Regions from separate parts of the Marinobacter sp. Arc7-DN-1 genome, predicted to be linked through region 3. Evidence: predicted binding sites of a transcription regulator. Region 3 holds the regulator's gene; each other region holds the start of a gene.
What was found. The regulator sigma-54, encoded in region 3, starts transcription at its own class of promoters, with help from an activator protein. The targets are predictions, from matches to a motif close to ANTGGCATNNANNTTGCTNT.
Positions count from the first base shown of each region.

Region 1: the regulator sigma-54 is predicted to act here: its motif matches at 3,478-3,497, upstream of D0851_RS20440 (PEP-CTERM sorting domain-containing protein).
Region 2: the regulator sigma-54 is predicted to act here: its motif matches at 4,556-4,575, upstream of flhA (flagellar biosynthesis protein FlhA).

Region 1 is NZ_CP031848.1:687,828-694,891, reverse strand. It holds gene D0851_RS03225 (FAD-binding oxidoreductase) at 1-1,245, opposite strand, end outside; gene prpD (2-methylcitrate dehydratase) at 1,912-3,396, shown strand; gene D0851_RS20440 (PEP-CTERM sorting domain-containing protein) at 3,545-4,270, shown strand; gene D0851_RS03210 (TIGR03013 family XrtA/PEP-CTERM system glycosyltransferase) at 4,461-5,873, shown strand; gene D0851_RS03205 (XrtA/PEP-CTERM system exopolysaccharide export protein) at 5,933-6,577, shown strand; gene D0851_RS03200 (XrtA system polysaccharide chain length determinant) at 6,635-7,064, shown strand, end outside.
Region 2 is NZ_CP031848.1:1,027,345-1,034,408, forward strand. It holds gene D0851_RS04770 (RNA polymerase sigma factor FliA) at 1-8, opposite strand, end outside; gene D0851_RS04775 (MinD/ParA family protein) at 41-853, opposite strand; gene flhF (flagellar biosynthesis protein FlhF) at 941-2,233, opposite strand; gene flhA (flagellar biosynthesis protein FlhA) at 2,294-4,474, opposite strand; gene upp (uracil phosphoribosyltransferase) at 4,693-5,331, shown strand; gene D0851_RS04795 (uracil-xanthine permease family protein) at 5,334-6,590, shown strand; gene D0851_RS04800 (class I SAM-dependent methyltransferase) at 6,571-7,064, shown strand, end outside.
Region 3 is NZ_CP031848.1:1,239,466-1,246,529, reverse strand. It holds gene D0851_RS05820 (HPr family phosphocarrier protein) at 1-137, opposite strand, end outside; gene rapZ (RNase adapter RapZ) at 145-1,029, opposite strand; gene ptsN (PTS IIA-like nitrogen regulatory protein PtsN) at 1,057-1,527, opposite strand; gene hpf (ribosome hibernation promoting factor) at 1,614-1,922, opposite strand; gene D0851_RS05800 (RNA polymerase factor sigma-54) at 2,024-3,544, opposite strand; gene lptB (LPS export ABC transporter ATP-binding protein) at 3,741-4,466, opposite strand; gene lptA (lipopolysaccharide transport periplasmic protein LptA) at 4,444-5,010, opposite strand; gene lptC (LPS export ABC transporter periplasmic protein LptC) at 4,994-5,587, opposite strand; gene D0851_RS05780 (KdsC family phosphatase) at 5,584-6,144, opposite strand; gene D0851_RS05775 (KpsF/GutQ family sugar-phosphate isomerase) at 6,146-7,064, opposite strand, start outside.

The sequences.
Region 1 (7,064 bases), 550 kb from region 3:
GAACCATATGAGCCCACAGCCATCCCGTGCGGGGTTTTTGGGCTGCCCAGTCTCGGGCAGGGTGCCTGAGCGCCAATAGGCCAGCGCCAGCGCGACATCGTTGGGGGTGCCATGCATGATTTCCAGCGCGCCGGAGAGGGTATCCGCCATGCCCTTAACCCGTGCAGCCAGCCTGCCGGGTAGCACGCGGGCAATAGTCCGCGCCAGGTCAACTTTTCGCTGGTTGATAAAAACGAGACGGTCGGTTACCGGGCCCAGAAGCCGCCGTAGCGTGCGTCGGGCCGCTCGGGCTACCTCCTTTGAGGCATAAATCGCACCAACCCCGCTCCAGGCAGGAACGCCATGACTGTTGGCGAGACGTTCAACTTCGTGAGCAGGCAGAACACCGTCAATGGCCCTGTCTTCAGGGAAGGGTGTCATCATCGAGAGCATGCGTTGGCTGTTGAGCAGGTTAATCGCCACAACCGAACCGCCGAGCGCTCGCAACACCGCCCTGACGGTGGGCACCAGCGCTTCCAGTTTGGCGTCGTCCTTCGTGGAAAAGAAAAACGCCGTCACGGTGTCGGGAGCCGGCGCAAGGGCGATGGTCATATTCACAACCACTCCGAAATTCCCCTGGCTGAAGAGCCCATCGAGATAAGGGCCGAGGCCCCATTTGAAAAGCCCGTCCACTTCCGCACCGCCAAGTTCGCTGAGCGGCGTCCGGTAAAGGGTGCCGTCGGGCAGGATCGCTTCTATCTTTGTCACCGCTGCAAAATGGTCAGTAATCGGCGTGATGCCGTAACCCCGCTCAAGCGCATTGCCAAGAATGCTGCAGGTGGGGCCCGCGCCGGTTACCGGAACGAGATAATTGCCATCATGGTGATCAAGGAAGTCCCTCAGGGCGCCCTGGGTTACGCCGGGCCCAACAGTGACAACGCCCATGTCGGGATCAAAATCGGAAATACGGTCAAGCCGGCTCAGATCAAGGATGACGCAGCCGTCTTCAACCGGATTGGCACTACCGTAGCCCCAGTTATTGCCCGTGCTTACGGGATAAACCGCAACTTGCCAGCGTTGCGCAACCTGAAGAACCGCTGCGACCTGCTCCTGGTTCTCAGGGCGGAGCACCGCCGGAATTGAGCGCTTCGCTCCTGTTGTGGAGGCGCCAAACTCTGCTGCGTCAGCCGCAACGACTCCGGATTCACCCAGAATAGTGGCCCATTCGTCAATTGCAGATTCGGTAGCGGTGCGATTCACTGGCATTTCCATGGTTTATCGATGACTTCTATGAATGCTTCGTTAAAGTTTGCTAATGGGTTGTTCATTAATTGCGCAGAGATTATAGGCGAGATAAGGTCGGCAAAACCATGTTGTACCATTACGGCTTTGAAAACGATTTACTTTAAAGAACTGAAGTGCAAACAAACAGTTGAAGTGAAATTAGAGAAATACGGCGGGGATCTGGTTATTAAAAAAAATTAATTAAGGTTGGGTTATGTCCTGATAACAAATAGTAAGATAATGATTTATATATAAATTTTAGCTGCCCGGTCAAGCAGGTGTAGTTAATGTTAACAGATATATAAAGTTAACAGGTATTTGAAAGAGTGTGTAAATATTGTGTTACAACCGCCGCCATTCTGGCTGTCAGTTTTATTTACATATTTGGTGGAGGAGTATAATACGAATTTAATAGGGTGCTTTTTCAAGCTCCTACTAATGAAGGCTCGCTGGTTTCGGTTTGAGCAGAAGAAGGTTTGAGCAGAAGAAAGAGCCAGGCCTGATTGGCAAGCCAAGTCCGGGTACTGGAAGTGAGAAGTGAATGGTGCCCGGCACTTCTTTCCTTTTGCTGTCCTTTGGATCTTGGGCCTCAGTGCCGGGTGCGCTAATCTGTGACTGAAGGGCACCAAAATCAGAGGAGTCACTGCCATGTCAGCAACATTCGATCTCAACGAACGCCCCGACTACGACCAGCTCATACAGACCATCGCCGATTACACCCTCGGCTACCGGATAAAAAGCAAAGAAGCCTGGAACACGGCCCGAAACTGCCTGATGGACACATTGGGCTGCGGCCTGCTGGCCCTTCGGTTCCCCGAATGCACAAAACACCTCGGCCCGCTCGTCGAGGGTACAGTAGTCCCCCACGGCGCCCGTGTTCCCGGAACCTCCTTCCGGCTGGATCCGGTGAAAGCGGCCTGGGATATTGGCTGCATCATCCGCTGGCTGGACTACAACGACACCTGGCTTGCCGCCGAATGGGGTCATCCGTCTGACAACCTGGGGGGTATACTTGCGGTCGCTGATCATCTTTCCCAGAAAAAAGTGGCGGAAGGCAAAGAACCGCTGACCATGAAGGACGTGCTCGAAGCCATGATCATGGCCCATGAAATCCAGGGTGTGCTGGCGCTCGAAAATTCCTTCAACCGGGTAGGGCTGGACCATGTGGTGCTGGTCAAAGTGGCATCCACCGCCGTCACCGCAAAACTGATGGGTGCCAACCGGGAGCAATTGCTGTCGGCCCTGTCCCACGCCTGGGTAGACGGCCAGTCATTACGAACCTACCGCCACGCGCCCAATGCCGGCTCCAGGAAATCCTGGGCAGCAGGGGATGCCACGTCCCGCGCCGTACGATTGGCAGACATCGCCATGCGAGGGGAGATGGGTATTCCGAGCGCACTGACAGCCCCTCAATGGGGCTTCTATGACGTGCTGTTCAGCAAGACCAACAAAGATCAGAAGCTGAAGCCCGAGGATAAGCGCCAGTTTTCTTTGCCCCAGGAATTGGGCTCCTACGTGATGGAGAACATCCTGTTCAAGATCTCCTTCCCGGCGGAGTTCCACGCCCAGACAGCGGCGGAAGCGGCAGTAACCCTGCACCCCCAGGTCAAAGACCGGCTCGACGAGATAGACCGGATTGTCATCACCACCCACGAATCCGCCATCCGCATCATCTCCAAGCAGGGCAGGCTTGCGAACGCGGCGGACAGGGATCACTGCCTGCAGTACATGGCGGCAGTGCCGCTGATCTTTGGGAGCCTCACCGCGGAACACTACGAAGACAGCTTCCACGAAGCCAATCCGGTTATCGACCAGATTCGGGAAAAAATGGAAGTGGTGGAAGACGAAAGGTATACCCGCGAGTATCTGGAAGAGGACAAGCGCTCCATTGCCAACGCCATTCAGGTGTTCTTCAACGATGGCAGCACCACCGACAAGGTCGCAGTCGAGTATCCCATCGGCCACCGTCGCCGCAGAAAGGAAGGGATTCCGCTATTGGAAGACAAATTCAACAACAACCTCGCCACCCGGTTCCCTGGCCAGCGCTGTGATCGGATCTACCAGCTCTGCAAGGATCAGAAGGCGCTGGAAGGCACGCCAGTGCATGAGTTTGTCGCACTTTTTGTGATCTGAATATGAAACAGTGGGTGTCAGTTTAATTTACAGCGGGGGAGGTGCGTTTTCATACGTCACTGAAAAATAATCAATTAATATTATGGCACAAACCGTGCATTCAGTACTCCAGTGAAAGCGAATTACATCAGGTGAATGGAGTACTGATATGAACAAGGTAACAATCATTATTGCAACCGGACTGCTCTTTGGCGCCTGCTCCGGGGTTTCCGCGGTGCCCATTCTCTCCGTCAGCCCCCAGGGCGGAACCGCCGCTGGCCAGGCCGAAAGCGACTTCCTGGCAACCCTGAGCGGCGGCTACCTCACCGAAACGTTCGACGATAACACCTTTTACAACCCTGGCGATCAGTCAGTTTCCATTAACTCCCAGGTTGGTGTTGGCAGCTTTACCAGCGCGTCGCCGGGTTCGGGCGGCCTTTGCGACAGCGGCGGTTACGACTGCACCCAAGGCCTCGCTGTTCTTGACGCGGGCACAACGCCTTTCAGCGGGCGCTATTCCGTGTCTGGTGACAACTGGCTGGACAGCATGGACGCCAGGGAAATGAGTATCTCGCCGGCTGCGGGTTACAACGCCATGGGGCTCTACATGACGGATCCTAATGATTCAGGTGGCCGGTTTTCCATTGGCGGCGTGGACTTCAATTTTAGCGACATCTTCGGAACAGCTTTGGGTAACGGCAGGATTTTCTATATCTCCATTTTCGACACGGCTGGCCTTGGAAGCGTGTCGATCTTTTCCAACAGCCCGAATGACGGCTACGGCCTGGACAACGTAACCGTCGGCACCGTTGCAGTCCCGGAACCCGGCACCCTGGCGCTGTTCGGTCTTGGTCTCGTCGGACTTATTCTCGCTCGCATGCGCAAGAAGTCGTAACGCCAGATACAGGGGAAACTGACAACTCGGAAGCCCTGCGTTGTCAGTTTCCTTTACACTAAAAGGGACCTGTTTTGCTTACCGCCAATTGCAGTTACAGAAATTTACAGTACACTGCTGTTCATATAACGCTGTATGTAAACGCACTGGATGCGTTGTTTCATTGTTGTGAGCAGCAAAAGGAGTTGGCGTGGCCCACGTCAGATTGTTCAGACATTACATCCATCTTCCGTATCTCATCCTCGGCCTGATTGACTTTTTGCTGCTGGCCTTTGCCTTCGCCCTGACCGTATTTTTTCGCTACTTCGGCGATCTTTCCTTCTTCCTTGAAAACCTGCGTTTTTTGTTGCCATCCGCGGTTGTTTTTTCGGCAATGAACCTTTTGGTGATGGTGGCGCTTGGTGTTCACCAGTCCCACCTGGAGGAGGGCATGTCGGGCATGATGCTTCGCACCATCATGGCGTTGATTGTCAGCATTCCTTTAAGCGGTTTCGCCTACCTGCTGGCTGCGGATTGGCTGTGGTACCTCGGCGCAAGTGGTGTTTTGACAACAGGGTCTGTATTCGGCTTTTTCCTGATCGGCATCGCGCGCTCAATCTTTTTCGACACTGTGGGCAAGGACGCCTTCAAGCGAAAGGTGCTGGTCTTGGGCGCTGGCTTCCGCGCCAGGCAGATTCACGAAGACCTTAAAACGCCATTGAACCGCAAAGGCTTCATCCTGGTGGGCTTTATCCCTCTGCCGGACGAGCCGGTTGAGATCAGCGAAGACTACTTGCTGAACATTCCCACTACACTTCACCAGTTCATCATCAAGCATCCGGTCAGTGAAATCGTGGTGGCCGTGGACGATCGGCGCAAAGGCCTGCCCATGGAAGACCTGTTGGAATGTAAGATGGAAGGCGTAAAGATTGTCGATGGCGCCAGCTTCTATGAGCGGGAGTCCAGAAAAGTGGCGCTGGAAATGGTCACTCGCGGCTGGTTGGTGTTTTCCGATGGTTTTACCGTCTCGTCCGTCTTCGGATTTGGTAAACGGTCACTGGATATCCTGGCAGCAACAATGCTCCTGCTCGTGAGTTTGCCGTTGATGATCCTTTCCGTCATGGCCATAAAAATAGAAGATGGCTTCAGGGCGCCGGCGCTTTACAGCCAGGAACGGGTGGGGCTCAACGGCAGGGTCTTCAAAGTGTACAAATTTCGCTCCATGGTTACCGATGCGGAGAGACATGGAGCGGTCTGGGCCAGCAAAAACGACACCCGGGTAACCCGGGTGGGCGAGGTTATCCGAAAACTACGGATCGACGAACTGCCACAAATCTTCAACGTGCTGAACGGTACCATGGCCTTCGTCGGCCCACGCCCGGAACGCCCGGTGTTCGTGGAGCAGTTGTCCGAAAAGATACCGTTCTACAGAGAGCGCCTTCGTGTCAAACCGGGTTTGACTGGCTGGGCTCAGCTTTGTTTTGCCTATGCAGATAATGAAGAGGATACGCGGGAAAAACTTCGTTACGACCTCTATTACATCAAGAATCAAAGCCTGTTGCTGGATTTATTGATTATAATTCAGACAGTAGAAGTGGTATTGTTCAAGAAAGGATCAAGGTAGTTTCGGGACTTGCTCTCCCCGAGACATGGAAGCAGAAACGGAATCAGAGAGGAATGACAATGTCATCGAAGAATTCATTACAGGGATTGTTGGTGTCCCTCATGGCGGTAGCGTTTGTCACGGGTTGTGCCGGGCCTCAGCCATCGTCGCAAGAAGCCATAAACGAAGCCCTCAGTATGCAGACCTCAACGGGTGTTGACGAGTACGTGCTCGGCCCAACGGATGCAATCCAGATCTCGGTCTGGCGTAATGCGGATCTCAGTATCAACGTTGCCGTGCGGCCGGACGGCCGGGTATCCATGCCACTCATTGGTGATCTGATGGCCACCGGTAAGACCCCGGAACAGCTTGCCAGCGAAATCGAGCAGGGACTGACAAACTATATCCGCGAACCTCAGGTAACTGTTGTGGTTACGTCAATGGGCAGCTACGAGTTTAGCGACCGGGTGCGGGTAACCGGCGCGGTCAATCAGCCCATTTCCGTACCCCACAGGTCCGGAATGACGGTCCTGGACATGGTGCTGAGCGCAGGCGGTGCAAATCCCTTTGCCAAACTTAATGATTCCATGCTGTACCGCTTATCGGGCAATAGGGTGGTAGCTATCCCGGTACGGCTCGGCGACATTCTGGACAAGGGCGATATATCCACCAATTACCGTATGCGGCCCGGAGATATCCTCACCGTTCCGGAACGGAATTTTTGAGATCGGCTATAACCGTTCTGTAAAGCAGGCCGCCGAATCGGCTAAAAGGTAGGATAGATGGCACTTCCATTAAGTCAGCTCCCTTCAGAAATAATCAGAGAGGTCCGGTTACGTAAGTGGCTGGCCTTATTCTTGTTCGCTATTGTCAGTTTCGCTGTATTATTGGCGGGATTTGTCTACCCTTATCAGTATCAGTCTCAGGTTGTGATATTTGTGGATGACCAGAACATTATCCGACCGCTAATGGAAGGCAGTGCTGTCACTACCAAAATCAGCGAACGCACGTCGGTAGTCAGGGAGATGCTCTGGTCCAGGGATGTCATGTTACAGATTGCGAAGGATAAGACCATCTTCGGCAAAGATGCCGACCAGCTCACAGACGAGGAAATGGAGCGGAGGGTCGGTATACTTCGCGCCAACATGAACGTACGCCCCCGCGGAGACAGCTACTTCAGTATCGGCTACACCTCCGAGTCGCCGATGCAAG
Region 2 (7,064 bases), 210 kb from region 3:
AATGTCATGTATCCGGTTTTTTTGTTTGACTGGATCCGATTCAGACTTCGACGAGCCGCTCCACAAAGAATTCCAGATGCCCACGGGGAGAGGAAGGCAGCGGCCAGTTATCAACTTTTTCCGCCAGCGCCTTGATCGCCAGGGAAGCTTTCGCCCTGGGATAGACATCCAGCACTGCCCGCTGCCGCTGAACCGCTTTTTTCACGGCTTCATCGTAAGGCACCATGCCGACATATTGTAGTGCCACATCCAGGAAGCGCTCGGTGACCCGGGTCAGTTTTTCAAACAGGTGCCGGCCTTCCTGCTCATTTCTCACCTGATTGGCAAGAATGCGGAAACGGTTGGTGCCGTAATCACGGTTCATGAGTTTGATCAGGGCGTAGCAGTCGGTGATGGAGGTGGGCTCGTCGCACACCACCAGGAGCAGCTCCTGGGAGGCTCTCAGAAAGCTCACCACTGATTCGGAAATGCCCGCGGCGGTGTCTACGATCAGCACATCGATCTGGTCACCGAGTTCGCTGAACGCGTTGATCAGCCCGGCATGCTCCATGGGGCTGAGCTGGGTCATTCGCTGGGTACCGGAGGACGCCGGTACAATCTTGATGCCACCGGGGCCATCGACCAGAACGTCCTTGAGGTCACAGTCGCCCGCCAGCACATCCTGAAGGTTCCGGTTGGCGGTAATACCGAGCAGTACATCGATATTGGCCAGCCCGAGGTCGGCATCAAGAAGCACGACTCTCCGGCCTTTCTGTGCCAGGGCAATCCCGAGGTTAACCGACACGTTACTCTTGCCGACTCCACCTTTTCCGCCGGAAACTGCAATCACCTGTACCGGTTGTGCTTTGCTCATACTGTTTTTTGTCTCTCGCCACGTTTAGCCGGGTGCTGTCTTTTCGGACGCTCGCTGTCAGTCTGTCCGCTCTCAGCGCCCGCTCTCTCAGGCTCCTTCTGCGACCGCCTGCTGTTTCTGGAGAGTTTTAAGCCGGTCCACGGCCAGCCGCACCAGCGGAACCGCTTCCGCGTGGTGCAGGTCTTCGGGAATCTTTTGCCCGTCAGTGTAGTAGGCCACCGGCAAACCGGTTTCCATCACAAAGCCGAGAGACTCGCCAAGTGTCAGGGCCTCGTCGATCTTGGTCATCACGCAGCCCGCAAGATTTGCCATCTTATAGCAATGCCAGACGGATTTCATGATGCGCGGCTGACTGGTGGCCGAGACCACCAGATGCGTCTTGACATTGTGATGGCTGCGCGCCAGTTCGGCCAGCTGTTCCTGATAGCCTTTGTCCGCACTGGTCAGCCCGGCAGTGTCGATCAGTACCAGATGACGGTCTGACAGCTCGTCCAGAATATCATCCAGACCGTGGCTCTCGTCGACGACTCGCACCGGAACATTCAGGATGCGACCGAAGACAAACAACTGCTCGTGGGCCGCCACCCGGTAGCGGTCAGTGGTAACCAGGGCCACGGAATCGGCACCATGCCTGAGCACATACCGCGCCGCCAGCTTGCCGATGGTGGTGGTTTTTCCGGAACCGGTGGGCCCCACCAGGGCAAAGACCCCGCCCTGATCCAGCCATTCTATGCGGGAAGTCCGTACGCCGGTGCACAGCATTTTGAGGGATTGCTTCCAGCCATCCTCCAGTCGCCCGGCCTTGTGGCGGCGAGAAATTGACCCCGCCAGATCGCTACCGAGACCGAACTCCTGAAGCCGCTCGGCCAGTCTCTGCTGAACCGCATTGGCTGCCGGCACCTCAGGCTCAGGCTTACCGCCCTGCATCAGGTCCTTCAGGGAACGGATCTCCGCACGCATCTGTGCCAGTTCATCGGAATAGGCCTCCCCGGACCGGACCGGAGCCGGATCCTGATCATCAAATCCGGAACCCACCACCTCCTGAACCGCCGGGAACGACGTACCGGCATAACCGCCCCCCTGGGCGGCCCGCTTTTCCCGGACCTCTCGGATTCGATCCCGGGACCGGCCGAGTTCGTCCTCAAGACGACGGTGCTGGTCCGCCTGCATTTCAGCCAGGCGGGAGCCGTTAGTGGCTTCCTGCGCCTGGTCACCCAATCGCTGACGCGCCATGTTTTCGTCGTAGTCCAGCGCCGTCACTATTTCGACGCCGCCGTCTACCCGGCGGTTTGAAAGAATTACGGCGTCTGGCCCCATCTGTTCACTGACCTGTTTCAGCGCCTCTGCCATGGTCCTGGCAAAAAACCGTTTTACTTTCATGATGCCTCTTCCTCCACCGGCAACGCCGTGCCGGCGCCGTCCGCTCTGTCATCCGCGCCGTTACTGGCCAACGGACGCCACGATCGTGATCTGTTTGTTATCCGGTATTTCCTGGTACGAGAGCACATGCAAACGCTCTACCCCGTAGCTGGCGAATTTCGCCAGTACCGGCCGCAGGGGCCCGGAAACCAGCAAAATGGCTGGCTTACCCAGCATTTCCTGCCGCTGGACGCTCTCCTGAAGGGAGCGCTGGAGCTTTTCAACCATATTCGGCTCCAGGACCAGGCCAATGTCTTCCTGTCCGCCGGATTGTTGACTCTGCTGAAAAGATTTTAGCAATAACTGTTCCAGATCCGGATCCAGGGTAATCACCGGTATCTCCGCCTCATTGCCGCAGATGCTCTGCACGATCATCCGCCGCAACGACTGACGGGCAACGGTAGTCAGCAACTTTGGATCCTGGCTCTTCGGATGGACATTGACGATAGCCTCGGCAATGGAGCGCATGTCCCGGATCGGCACTTCTTCCCGGAGCAGGTTTTGCAGCACCTTGAGAAGCAGACTGATGGAAACGGTGGTCGGTACCAGCTCCTCGGCGAGTTTCGGTGAAATCTTCTCCAACTGGTCCAGCCACTGCTGAACTTCCTCGTGGCCCAACAATTCATGGGCGTGCTTCTGCAGCACCTGATTCAGGTGAGTAGCCACGACCGTGCTGGCGTCCACAACCGTATAGCCGAGAGTCTGGGCCTGATCCTTGCGGTCCGGTTCGATCCAGCTGGCATCCAGGCCGAAGGCCGGGTCCTTGCCCTCAATGCCTTCAATTTTTCCGAATACCTGACCCGGATCGATAGCCAACTCCCGGTCGGGGTGAATCTCAGCCTCGGCGATGGTCACACCCATCAGCGTGATGCGGTAGACGTTGGGCATCAGATCGAGATTGTCGCGAATGTGAACCGAAGGCATCAGAAAGCCCAGATCCTGGGACAGCTTTTTTCGCACGCCCTTGATGCGGCTGAGCAGTTGGCCACCCTGGGACTTGTCCACCAGCGGAATAAGCCGATACCCCACCTCCAGGCCCACGATGTCCACAGTGGCCACATCGTCCCAGCCCAACTCTTTGGTTTCGCCCGGCGCCGGCAGTTGACGACCCTGGTCGGAGCCGGCGTCACCGCCCGGCGGAAGATCGCGGCCAGCCGGTCGAGGCGCGCCCCCGGCCCCACTCCGTCCCGGGAATACGCCCTCTTCTTCTATCGTCTGGCGCTGATGTTTCCAGATATACCAGGCGGCACCGCCGGCCAGGGTACCCAGCCCCAGGAAGGCCACATGGGGCATACCGGGAATCAGGCCAAGAATGATCAGGATGGCTGCGGCAATTGAGAGTGCCTTGGGCGCGCTGAACATCTGCTGCAAAATCTGCCCGCCCATGTCCTGGCTGGAAGTAACCCGGGTAACCATGATGGCGGCGGAGGTAGACAGCAGCAGCGACGGGATCTGCGCCACCAGACCATCACCGATGGTCAGCAGCGCATAGCGCTCCATGGCCAGGCCGAAATCCAGGCCATGCTGGAGCATACCAATGGCGACCCCGCCAATAATATTAATGGCCAGAATCAGCAGGCCGGCAACGGCATCGCCCTTCACGAACTTGGAAGCACCGTCCATGGAGCCGTAGAAGTCGGCTTCCTGGGCAATCTCTGCCCGGCGATGCTTGGCATCATCCTGGTTGATCAGACCGGCGTTCAGGTCGGCGTCGATCGCCATCTGCTTGCCTGGCATGGCATCCAGCGTAAACCGGGCACTTACCTCGGAAACCCGGCCGGCGCCCTTGGTCACCACCAGGAAGTTGATGATCATCAGGATCGCAAAGACCACCAGCCCAACGGCGTAGTTGCCGCCTATCAGCACCGCACCAAAGGACTCGATAACCTTACCCGCGGCATCCCCCCCCTCGTGGCCGTTCAGCAGCACGATCCGGGTAGACGCCACATTCAAAGCCAGGCGCAGCAGCGTCGCCACAAGCAGCACAGTCGGGAAAGAGGCGAACTCCATGGGCCGGAGGGCATAGACACACACCAGCAGGATGACGATCGACAGGGTGATGTTAAAGGTAAAGAACACGTCCAGCAGGAAGGCGGGCATGGGAAGAATCATCATGCCCAGCAACCCCATCAACATGACGGGTACGCCCAGATTGCCCCGCGTCAGGGTTTTGACGTTATTGAGGACCAAAGCTCTGTCCATGCCGGAAACTTCTCCGATTGCCGCGCCTGAAGGCGTTATGAAGGTCGGGATTCTGACGCCGGGACGTCGTTTGAAAGGGTTATGGCAAGATCCGTACCACTCCTGAGGGAATTTCACGCGGAGCAGTGCTCCGCAGCCTGACTCGCCTAGCCAGATACGGTATCCTTGCGCCATTTAATTGAGACACTGAAACCACAATCAGACACACAGGTGACCCCATGCCAATCCACGAGGTAAAACACCCGCTTATCCGCCACAAGCTCGGCCTGATGCGCCGGGCGGATATCAGCACCAAGAATTTTCGTGAGCTGGCGCAGGAAGTCGGTGCCCTGCTGACCTACGAGGCCACCAAGGATTTCAACCTGCAGGAAAAGACCATCGATGGCTGGGCCGGCCCGGTGACGGTGGAACAGATCCACGGCAAGAAAATCACCATTGTTCCGATTCTTCGTGCGGGTCTTGGCATGCTCGACGGCGTACTCAGCCTGATCCCGGTCGCCCGGGTAAGCGTTGTCGGCCAGATCCGCAACGAGGAAACCCTGGAAGCCAGCACCTATCTGGAAAAACTGGTTGGTGAGCTTGACCAGCGCATGGCACTGATTGTCGACCCGATGCTGGCTACCGGCGGCTCCATGATTTCCACCATCGAGCTGCTCAAGAAGGCGGGCAGCACCGAGATCCGGGCCCTGGTTCTGGTCGCCGCTCCAGAGGGTATTGAAAAGGTCCTGGAGAAACACCCGGATGTGTCTGTCTACACGGCCTCAGTTGACGAACGCCTGAACGAGAAAGGCTATATCCTTCCGGGTCTCGGCGATGCCGGCGACAAGATATTCGGCACCAAGCAGAAGGACGTTTGAGCATGCAGGACCCTACCAACGACCCGGTCTGGAAACAGGCGATCGCCGGCTCCCAGATGCTGTTGGTGGCCTTCGGCGCCCTGGTTCTGATGCCACTGATTACCGGGCTGGACCCCAACGTGGCCCTGTTCACGGCCGGCCTTGGCACCCTGATCTTCCACCTGGTCACCGGCGGCCAGATTCCCATCTTCCTGGCCTCCTCCTTCGCCTTTATCGCACCGGTTATTGCCTCCAAGGGCCGGTTTGGCATGGAAGAAACCCTCGGCGGCCTGATGGCTGCGGGTATCCTCTACATTATCCTGAGCGGGCTGATTCGCCTGAGGGGCACCGGGTTTGTACGCCGTCTTTTGCCTCCGGTCGTTATCGGCCCGGTGATCATGACCATCGGCCTTGGCCTGGCGCCGGTCGCCGTTCACATGGCGTCGGGCCGCACCGGTGATGGCGCCACCCAACTGATCCCGTACAACACCGCCATCTGGATCGCCATGATTTCCCTGGCGGTGACCATCATCATGTCGGTCTGGGCCCAGGGCATCTTCCGGCTGATCCCGATCATGTTCGGCGTTATTACCGGTTACCTCCTCTCCGCCTTCGCGGGCATCGTCGATACCACACCGATTCAGGAAGCGGCCTGGTTTGCCGTCCCCAACTTTGTTGCGCCGGCGTTCAGCTGGGGTGCTGTTCTGTTCATGATTCCGGTCGCCATCGCCCCGGCCATCGAACACATCGGCGACGTACTGGCCATCGGCAATGTCACCCGCAAGAATTACCTGGAAAAGCCCGGCCTTCACCGCACCCTGCTGGGTGACGGCCTGGCCACCAGCGCCGCTTCCCTGCTCGGCGGACCGCCTAACACGACCTACTCGGAAGTCACCGGCGCGGTCATGCTGACCCGGAACTTCAACCCGAAGGTGATGTGGTGGGCCGCCTGCATTGCTATTGTCCTGGCCTTCATGGGCAAGTTCGGCGCAGCCCTGCAGACCATCCCGGTGCCGGTCATGGGTGGCATCCTGTGCCTGCTGTTCGGTTCCATCGCCGTGGTTGGCCTTAACACACTGATCCGCCATCAGGTGGACCTGTCACAGTCCCGCAACCTGGTTATCGTGGGTGTCACCCTGGTGTTCGGTATTGGCGGCATGGTTCTGGGGAACCTGGAAGGCATTTCGCTGAGCGCGGTGGTTGCCATCACCCTGAACCTGGTGCTGCCCGGCAGCCACGAGGCCTGGGGAAGAGCCATTTATGAGCAGAAGACCGACTGACAGCTCCGGCATCAGTTTCACTGCCCTTTATACCGGCGCCGTCTGGCACCGGCACGGGCTGTCGGACGACACCCTGGCCACCGGGAAGGGTCGCTGGCTGTACCGCCTGATGACACCGTTCGAGGCCGTCAGCAAGGCAGCGGTTGGCGGCAACATCCGGACGTTCCTGCTCCAGCGCCACCTGATCATTGATCACCTGATTGACCGCGCCATTACCGAACGGGGCATTACCCAGGTTCTGGAAATCGCCTGCGGCATGTCACCCCGCGGCATCCGCCTCCGGCATAGGCACCCCCTGATCCACATGGTCGAAGCCGACCTGCCGGACATGGCCGGCCGCAAAGCGCTGCGGCTTCTGGCCACCAACCGGCTGGGCGACCATCATCAGGTTACTCCCATCGATATCCTCGCGGACCACGGTGAATACCAACTGGAAACGGTGATCGACCGCGTGTTCGACAACACCCGGCCGGT
Region 3 (7,064 bases):
TTTTTGGCGTCCACATCCCGGCCCTTGCCAGCAATTCTCACGCTGCTGTCGAATTCGGAGGCTGTGGCAACCAGCTTGGCGGTGGCACGGGCGTGCAACCCCAGTTTGTTGATAATGGTAATCGGGCGGCGAATCATGGGCTGATCAGATCTCTTCCCGTGTCTGCAAATGTGGCAGCTCGGTGTGGCGCACCTGGACGTTGTTGTAGCGCTGCCGGAAGTACTCGCCCAGCTGCTCGCACACATACACAGAGCGGTGCTGGCCTCCGGTACAGCCGATGGAGATGGTCATGTAGCTGCGGTTGCTGTCCGCGAAGGAGGGTAACCAGGTGTCCAGGAAAGCCTTGAGGTCATCGATCATCTTTCGGCTCGCCGGTTCCTTTTCAAGAAATTCGATCACCGGCTGATCGGTGCCCACATACTTCCGAAGGCTGGTATCCCAGTAAGGGTTAGGCAGACACCGAACGTCGAAGACATAGTCCGAATCCAGCGGTACACCGTGCTTGAAGCCAAACGACTGGAACAGCAGGGCCAGTTCCTGCTCCTTCCTGCCGACAACCCGCTGCTTCACCATATCCCGGAGTTCGTACATGGACATGCCGGTGGTGTTCACATACAGGTCGGAGAGCTTGGACAGCGGTTCAAGAAGCTTCTTTTCACTGGTGATGGCTTCCCGCAGCGAGGTCTTGTCATCGCTCAGGGGGTGCTTTCGGCGAGTCGCGTGGAAACGCTGCAGCAGGGACTGTTCGTCGGCATCCAGGAAGATGATCTCAACGGTCACCCCTGTTTCCTGGAGGCGGCGGTAGATCTCTTCGAAGTTGGCCAGTTCTCCGGAAAGGTTACGGGCGTCAATGCTCACGGCCATCTTGCCGAGGCGGCCCGGTTTTGTCTGGCTGGCGGCTTCCCGGGTAAGGGGGAAAAGCAGGCCGATCGGGAGGTTGTCTATGCAATAGAAGCCCAGATCTTCCAGAACATGAAGTGCGGTACTCTTGCCCGATCCGGACCTGCCACTGACGATAATCAGCTTCATGACCACGTACCTCCACTGCAATGAATGTCATCCGCTTGAGGCGGTCATGCGCTCGTACAGGGTGCTGGCGTCCTCGCATTGCCGCAGGCGATCACAGAACGACCGCTCATTGAATTTTTCCGCCAGCTGGCTGAGCAGTTCCAGGTGTTCGCTGGTGGCCTCCTTGGGCACGACCAGGGCGAAGATCAGATCTACCGGCTGATTGTCGATGGCGTCGAACTCGACGCTTTCTTCCAGCGTCATCAGTACGCCCACCACATGATCCAGGCCTTCCAGGCGGCAGTGCGGGATGGCAATTCCCTGGCCAATACCGGTGCTGCCCAGACGCTCCCGTGAGATCAGGTTATTGAATATCTGGGTTTCGCTGAGCGTATTGTCCTGGAGGTTTATCTGCTCGGCAATAAACTCCAGAGCCCGCTTCTTGCTGGATGCCGACACCCGACAGAGGGTGAGCTCCGGTGCAAGTATGTTGTCTATGGTCAGGGATGTGTCGCTCATGGATCGACTGCATTTCCGTTAAAAAAAGGCTGCGACACGTCAGCCGTGTCGCAGCTCGATTGGATGACTTGCATGAAAACAGCCAGTTAGCGAGAGCCGTTTCCGTGCATCCGGTCTACATTCTTTTCCTTGTGTTTGAGAATCTGGCGGTCCAGCTTGTCGATCAGGACATCGATGGCTGCGTACATATCCTCATTTTCTGCCTTTGCGTGAATCTCACCACCAACCACGTGCAGCGTGGCTTCCGCAATCTGGCGCACCTTCTCCACTTCCAGGGTTACCTGGCAGTTGCTGATGTGGTCAAAGTGACGCTCGAGCTTCTGGAACTTCTCTGAAACATAATCCTTCAGTGCGGGAGTCAGTTCTACGTGATGGCCTGAAATATTGAGTTGCATAGGCGTCTCCTGTTGTCATCGTTCCGGCTCCCGGGAGCCGGTCTGGGTGCTGGCGCATTGTGCGCCGGCAAATAGTACGTTGCGCCCGGACCCCGGGGTGTTCAGACCAGCCGCTTGCGTTCGTTCGAAGGCGGAATGTGCATGGCCTCCCGGTACTTGGCAACGGTGCGTCGCGCAACCTTGATTCCCTGTTCTCCTAGCATGGCTGCAATTTTACTGTCGCTCAACGGCTTTTTGGGCGTTTCCGCGGCAATCAGCTTTTTGATCATCGCGCGGATCGCCGTGGAAGAACATTCACCGCCTTCGTCAGTGCTGACATGGCTGGAGAAGAAATATTTCAGCTCGAAAATTCCCCGGGGGGTGTGCATGTATTTCTGGGTGGTGACCCGGGAAATCGTGGACTCATGCATCTCAACCGCCTGGGCGATATCAGAGAGGATCAGCGGTTTCATGGCTTCTTCACCCTGATCCAGGAATCCTTGCTGGTGCTCGACAATACGGGTCGCCACTTTCAGCAGGGTTTCATTGCGGCTCTGCAGGCTCTTGATAAACCATTTCGCCTCCTGCAACTGATCCCGCAGGTAGGTGTTGTCGGCACTGCTGTCCGCACGCCTTATAAGAGAAGCATAGCTGGCATTGACGCGGATGCGCGGGGCAATTTCCGGATTCAGTTCAACGCGCCAGCGGCCGTTGTGCTTGCGAACGATCACATCCGGAATTACGTAGTCAGGTTCGGTGCGGTCAATCACGTCACCGGGGCGGGGATTCAGGCCGGTAATCAGGGCCAGTACATCCCGCAGCTGGTCTTCTTTCAGGCGGCTGCGGCGTAGCAGTTGGGCATAGTCGCGGTTGCCGAGCAGATTGATGTAATGGGTGATGACCAGGCGAGCCTGGGCCAGCCAGGGCGTTTCCGGCGGCAGCTGGTTGAGCTGGATCAGCAGGCATTCCTGCAGGTCCCGGGCGAACACGCCGGGAGGATCAAAATGCTGCAGCCGGTGAAGGACCGCCTCGACTTCATCCAGCTCAAGGGGGTCTTCTTCGTTTTCATCCAGCAACCCGGCATGAATCTCTTCCAGCGGACTGGTCAGATAGCCGCGTTCATCCACTGCGTCCATCAAAGCGTGGGCAATGGCCTGGTCCCGTTCGCTCATCGGGGTCAGGTTCAGTTGCCATTCCAGGTGATCCTGAAGCGTGTCAGTGGGGGAGTTGCGGGTCTCGAAATCGTGATCGTTTTCGTCATCGTTACGGGCGGCCGATGCCGGTGCGGACTGGTAGATATCGTCCCAGGCGGTGTCGACCGGGAGATCGTCCGGGATATTATCCGGGATTTCGTTTTCCGAGGACCAGTCCGGACCGTTTTCGGTTTCATCCCAGTCGGGTGAAGGTTCGGGAACTGTCTCAGCGGCGGACTCGGTGGCATTGGCCTCCCGTTCGTCATTCCCGGTGTCGGTCTCCGGCTGATCCTCATCCTCGGACGTCTCCAGCATGGGGTTGGATTCCAGGGCCTGCTGGACTTCCTGCTGAAGGTCGAGAGTGGAAAGCTGTAGAAGCCGGATCGCCTGTTGCAGCTGGGGTGTCATGGTCAGGCTCTGACCCAGCTTTAACTGTAAGGAGGCTTTCATTACCATGGTTCAGGATCCGTCACTCATCAGCGCTTGGTGTCGTAGGTAGTGAAAAATTCTTTATATGTCGGTTACTTGCCTTGGCCCTGTATTACCCTAGCAAGTTCTTTGCCGAGTTTACTTGCTACAGATCATCAAAACAATCCGGGGGTCAGATGAAAAGTTCATCTGACCCCAATTTCATCTGACCCCAATTTCACAGTCGGAACTCATCGCCCAGATACACTTCCTTCACCTGCTGGTTGGCCAGAATGGCCTCGGCATTACCGGAGGCGATGATGTGGCCACCGGAAACGATGTAGGCATTCTCACAGATGTCCAGGGTCTCACGCACGTTGTGGTCGGTAATCAACACACCAATGCCCTTGTCCCGAAGATGCCGGATGATGTGTTTGATATCGCTCACGGAAATGGGGTCGACACCGGCGAACGGCTCATCCAGGAGGATGAAGGCCGGCTCCATCGCCAGGGCCCTGGCAATTTCCACACGCCGGCGCTCGCCGCCGGACAGGGCCATGCCCATGCTGTCACGAATGTGGGTAATGTGGAATTCTTCGAGCAATTCTTCCACCTTCTTTCCCCGCTCCGCCTTACCCAGACCCTTGCGGGTTTCCAGAATGGCCATGATGTTGTCGCGCACCGACAGTTTGCGGAATACCGAGGCTTCCTGGGGCAGGTAACCGATGCCCTGACGCGCCCGGCCGTGCATGGGCAGATGAGTGATGTCGCGGCTGTCGATGGTGATCCGGCCGCAGTCGGCGGGAACCAGCCCCACAATCATGTAAAAGCAGGTGGTTTTACCGGCGCCATTGGGGCCCAGCAGACCAACAATTTCCCCGCTGCGGATTTCCAGGGAAACGTCGATCACCACTTTTTTCTGTTTATAACTCTTTGCCAGATTACTGGCTCTCAGAACTGCCATCGGATTCCTGTCTGTCAGTGCGTCTGTCAGTGCTGCGTGGCTGAATCACCATTTCTACCCGGCCGGATCCTTCACCGGTATCGGCGCCGCCTTGGGCAGTTACGACCCGGCGGACGGTATCATAATGGATGACATCGCCCCGGAACAGGTTGCCATTCTGTTCGATGACCGCTTGCCGTTCAAAGATCAGACGCTGGTCAGTGGCCGACCAGGTAATATTCAGCGCCCTGGCGTCGGTTTCACCTTCGCCCTCACGGGTTGGCTGGCGGTAACGGGCCGGGCTTCCGAAGGCTTCAATCCGGTTCAGGCCGTTTTCGTCGCGGTACAGAACCACACGCTCCGCGCTCAGATGGGTCTCGCCCTGTTCCAGCTCTACATCGCCGGTGTAGGTGGCGATACCCTGGCCGTCGTCGAGGCGGGCGTTGTCTGCGGTTACCTTGATGGGAATATCAGAATCAAGCTCGAAAGCTGCCGCCGGCCCGGCCATGGCGACGGTCAGCAGGGCAGCCATCAGGCCCCGGTATCGGTTAGTTTCCGGTTTCATAGTGTCCTTCCACCTGGGAGTTCAGTTCCAGAATCCGCTCGTCGATCCACGCTTTCATGCCTGTGGCACGAGTGGTGCCTGTCACGTCGCGTATCTCTACGGGTGCGTCTGTGTATGCCAGGCCCCGGTCGTTGTCCAGGGTCAGGGTTGGTGTTGTCAGGGTGGTGTCCCGACCGCCAACACGTCGGAGTACCCGGACCTTGCCGGTCAGGTAAAGCAGGTTTTCATTTTGCAGGAGGCTGCCATTTTCGGCTTCCACAATCCAGGGCAGACTGTCGGCGCCCCCGGTACCGCTGTAGAGCTCGGCTCTCGGCGATTCCAGGGTGGCCAGGTTGCCTTCCTCGAACTGCTCTATCCGCGGGCTGGTAAAACTGACCTTGGGGTTGCCGGCTTCATCGAACGCGGTGTACTTGCCATTGACCACGAATCCGTCGGGTTCGGTATCGCCTCTCAGATCGGCGGCCTGCCGGTCGATAACCGGAGGCTCATCACTTCGCCATAGCAAAAACACCGCCGCGACAATGGTACCCGCCAGTGCCAGCGTTTGCAGCCGGGGCCGGTCCGGGAGCCAGTTCACGTGCCAGCCTCCTGATCAGGCCCCAGGTAGGGGGCCAGCGCTGCGTCCAGCTTTCCGTGGGCGCTAAGCAGCAGGTCGCAAGCCTCCCTCACGGCGCCGTTTCCTCCCTGGGCCCGGGTACAGTAATCCGCCTGCTGCCGGACCAGCCAGTATCCGTTGGGCACTGTGATTCCAAGGCCTGCAAACGTCAGGGCTGGCAAGTCTGGCAGATCGTCGCCCATGTAGGCGATCGCTTCCGGGCGGATGTTCATGGTACTCGCCAGTTCCTGCAGGGCTGCTTTCTTGTCCTCTCGTCCCTGCATCAGGTGCGGGATACCGAGGTCCCGCATGCGTTTTTCCGTCAGTGGCGACTTGCGCCCGGTGATGACAGCGACAGTTATGCCCGCAGCCATCAACTGTTTCAGGCCCAGGCCGTCGAGAATGTTGAACGCCTTGAGCTCATCGCCGGTGGCGCTGAAGTAGAGCTTGCCGTCGCTCATGATGCCGTCGACATCAAGGGCAATCAGGCGGATCTGCGCCGCTTTCGCCAGCAGGGATTCGGGCCATTCATTCTGCATATCAGATAACCCCGGCCCGCAGCAGGTCGTGCATGTTAATGGCGCCGATCAGGGCGCCGCTCTCATCGGTAACCGGCAGGGCGTTGATCTTCATTTCTTCCATCACGTTCAATGCTTCTGCCGCGAGATGATCGGCCTGGATGGTTTTTCCATGCCGGGTCATCACCTCATGGATGGGCGTATTGTGGATGTCTACTGAGCGGTCCAGAGTCCGGCGAAGGTCGCCGTCCGTAAATATTCCTGCAAGCGCGCCCTGTTCATCAACGACAGTGGTCATGCCGAGGCCCTTGCGGGAGATTTCCAGCAGGGCACCGCTGAGGGGCGTGCTTTCGCTGACAACCGGAATGCGATCACCGGTATGCATGATGTCAGAGACCCGCAGCAATAGCCGCCGGCCCAGGCTTCCGCCCGGATGGGAAAAGGCAAAATCTTCGGCGCTGAAACCTCTGGCCTCAAGCAGGGCGACCGCGAGGGCATCGCCCATCACCAGGGTTGCGGTGGTGGATGACGTGGGTGCCAGGCCCAGGGGGCAGGCTTCTACCTGTACGCTGACATCCAGATTGGCCACGGCTTCCCGTGCCAGGGTGGAATTCGCATTGCCGGTCATACTGATCAACGGGGCGCCCATCCGTTTGATCAGTGGCAGAATGGTGACCACCTCGCTGGTGTTGCCACTGTTGGAAATGGCGATAACCACGTCTTGAGAGGTAATCATACCCATGTCGCCGTGGCTTGCCTCGCCCGGATGAACGAAGAACGAGGGCGTGCCGGTGCTGGCCAGGGTTGCGGCGATCTTGTTCCCGATGTGGCCGGACTTGCCCATGCCGGTAACCACCACGCGGCCCGTGCACTTCATAATAACTTCACAGGCCCGGGTAAAATGATCGTCGATACGGCTCTCAAGAGCGTTGATGGCGTCT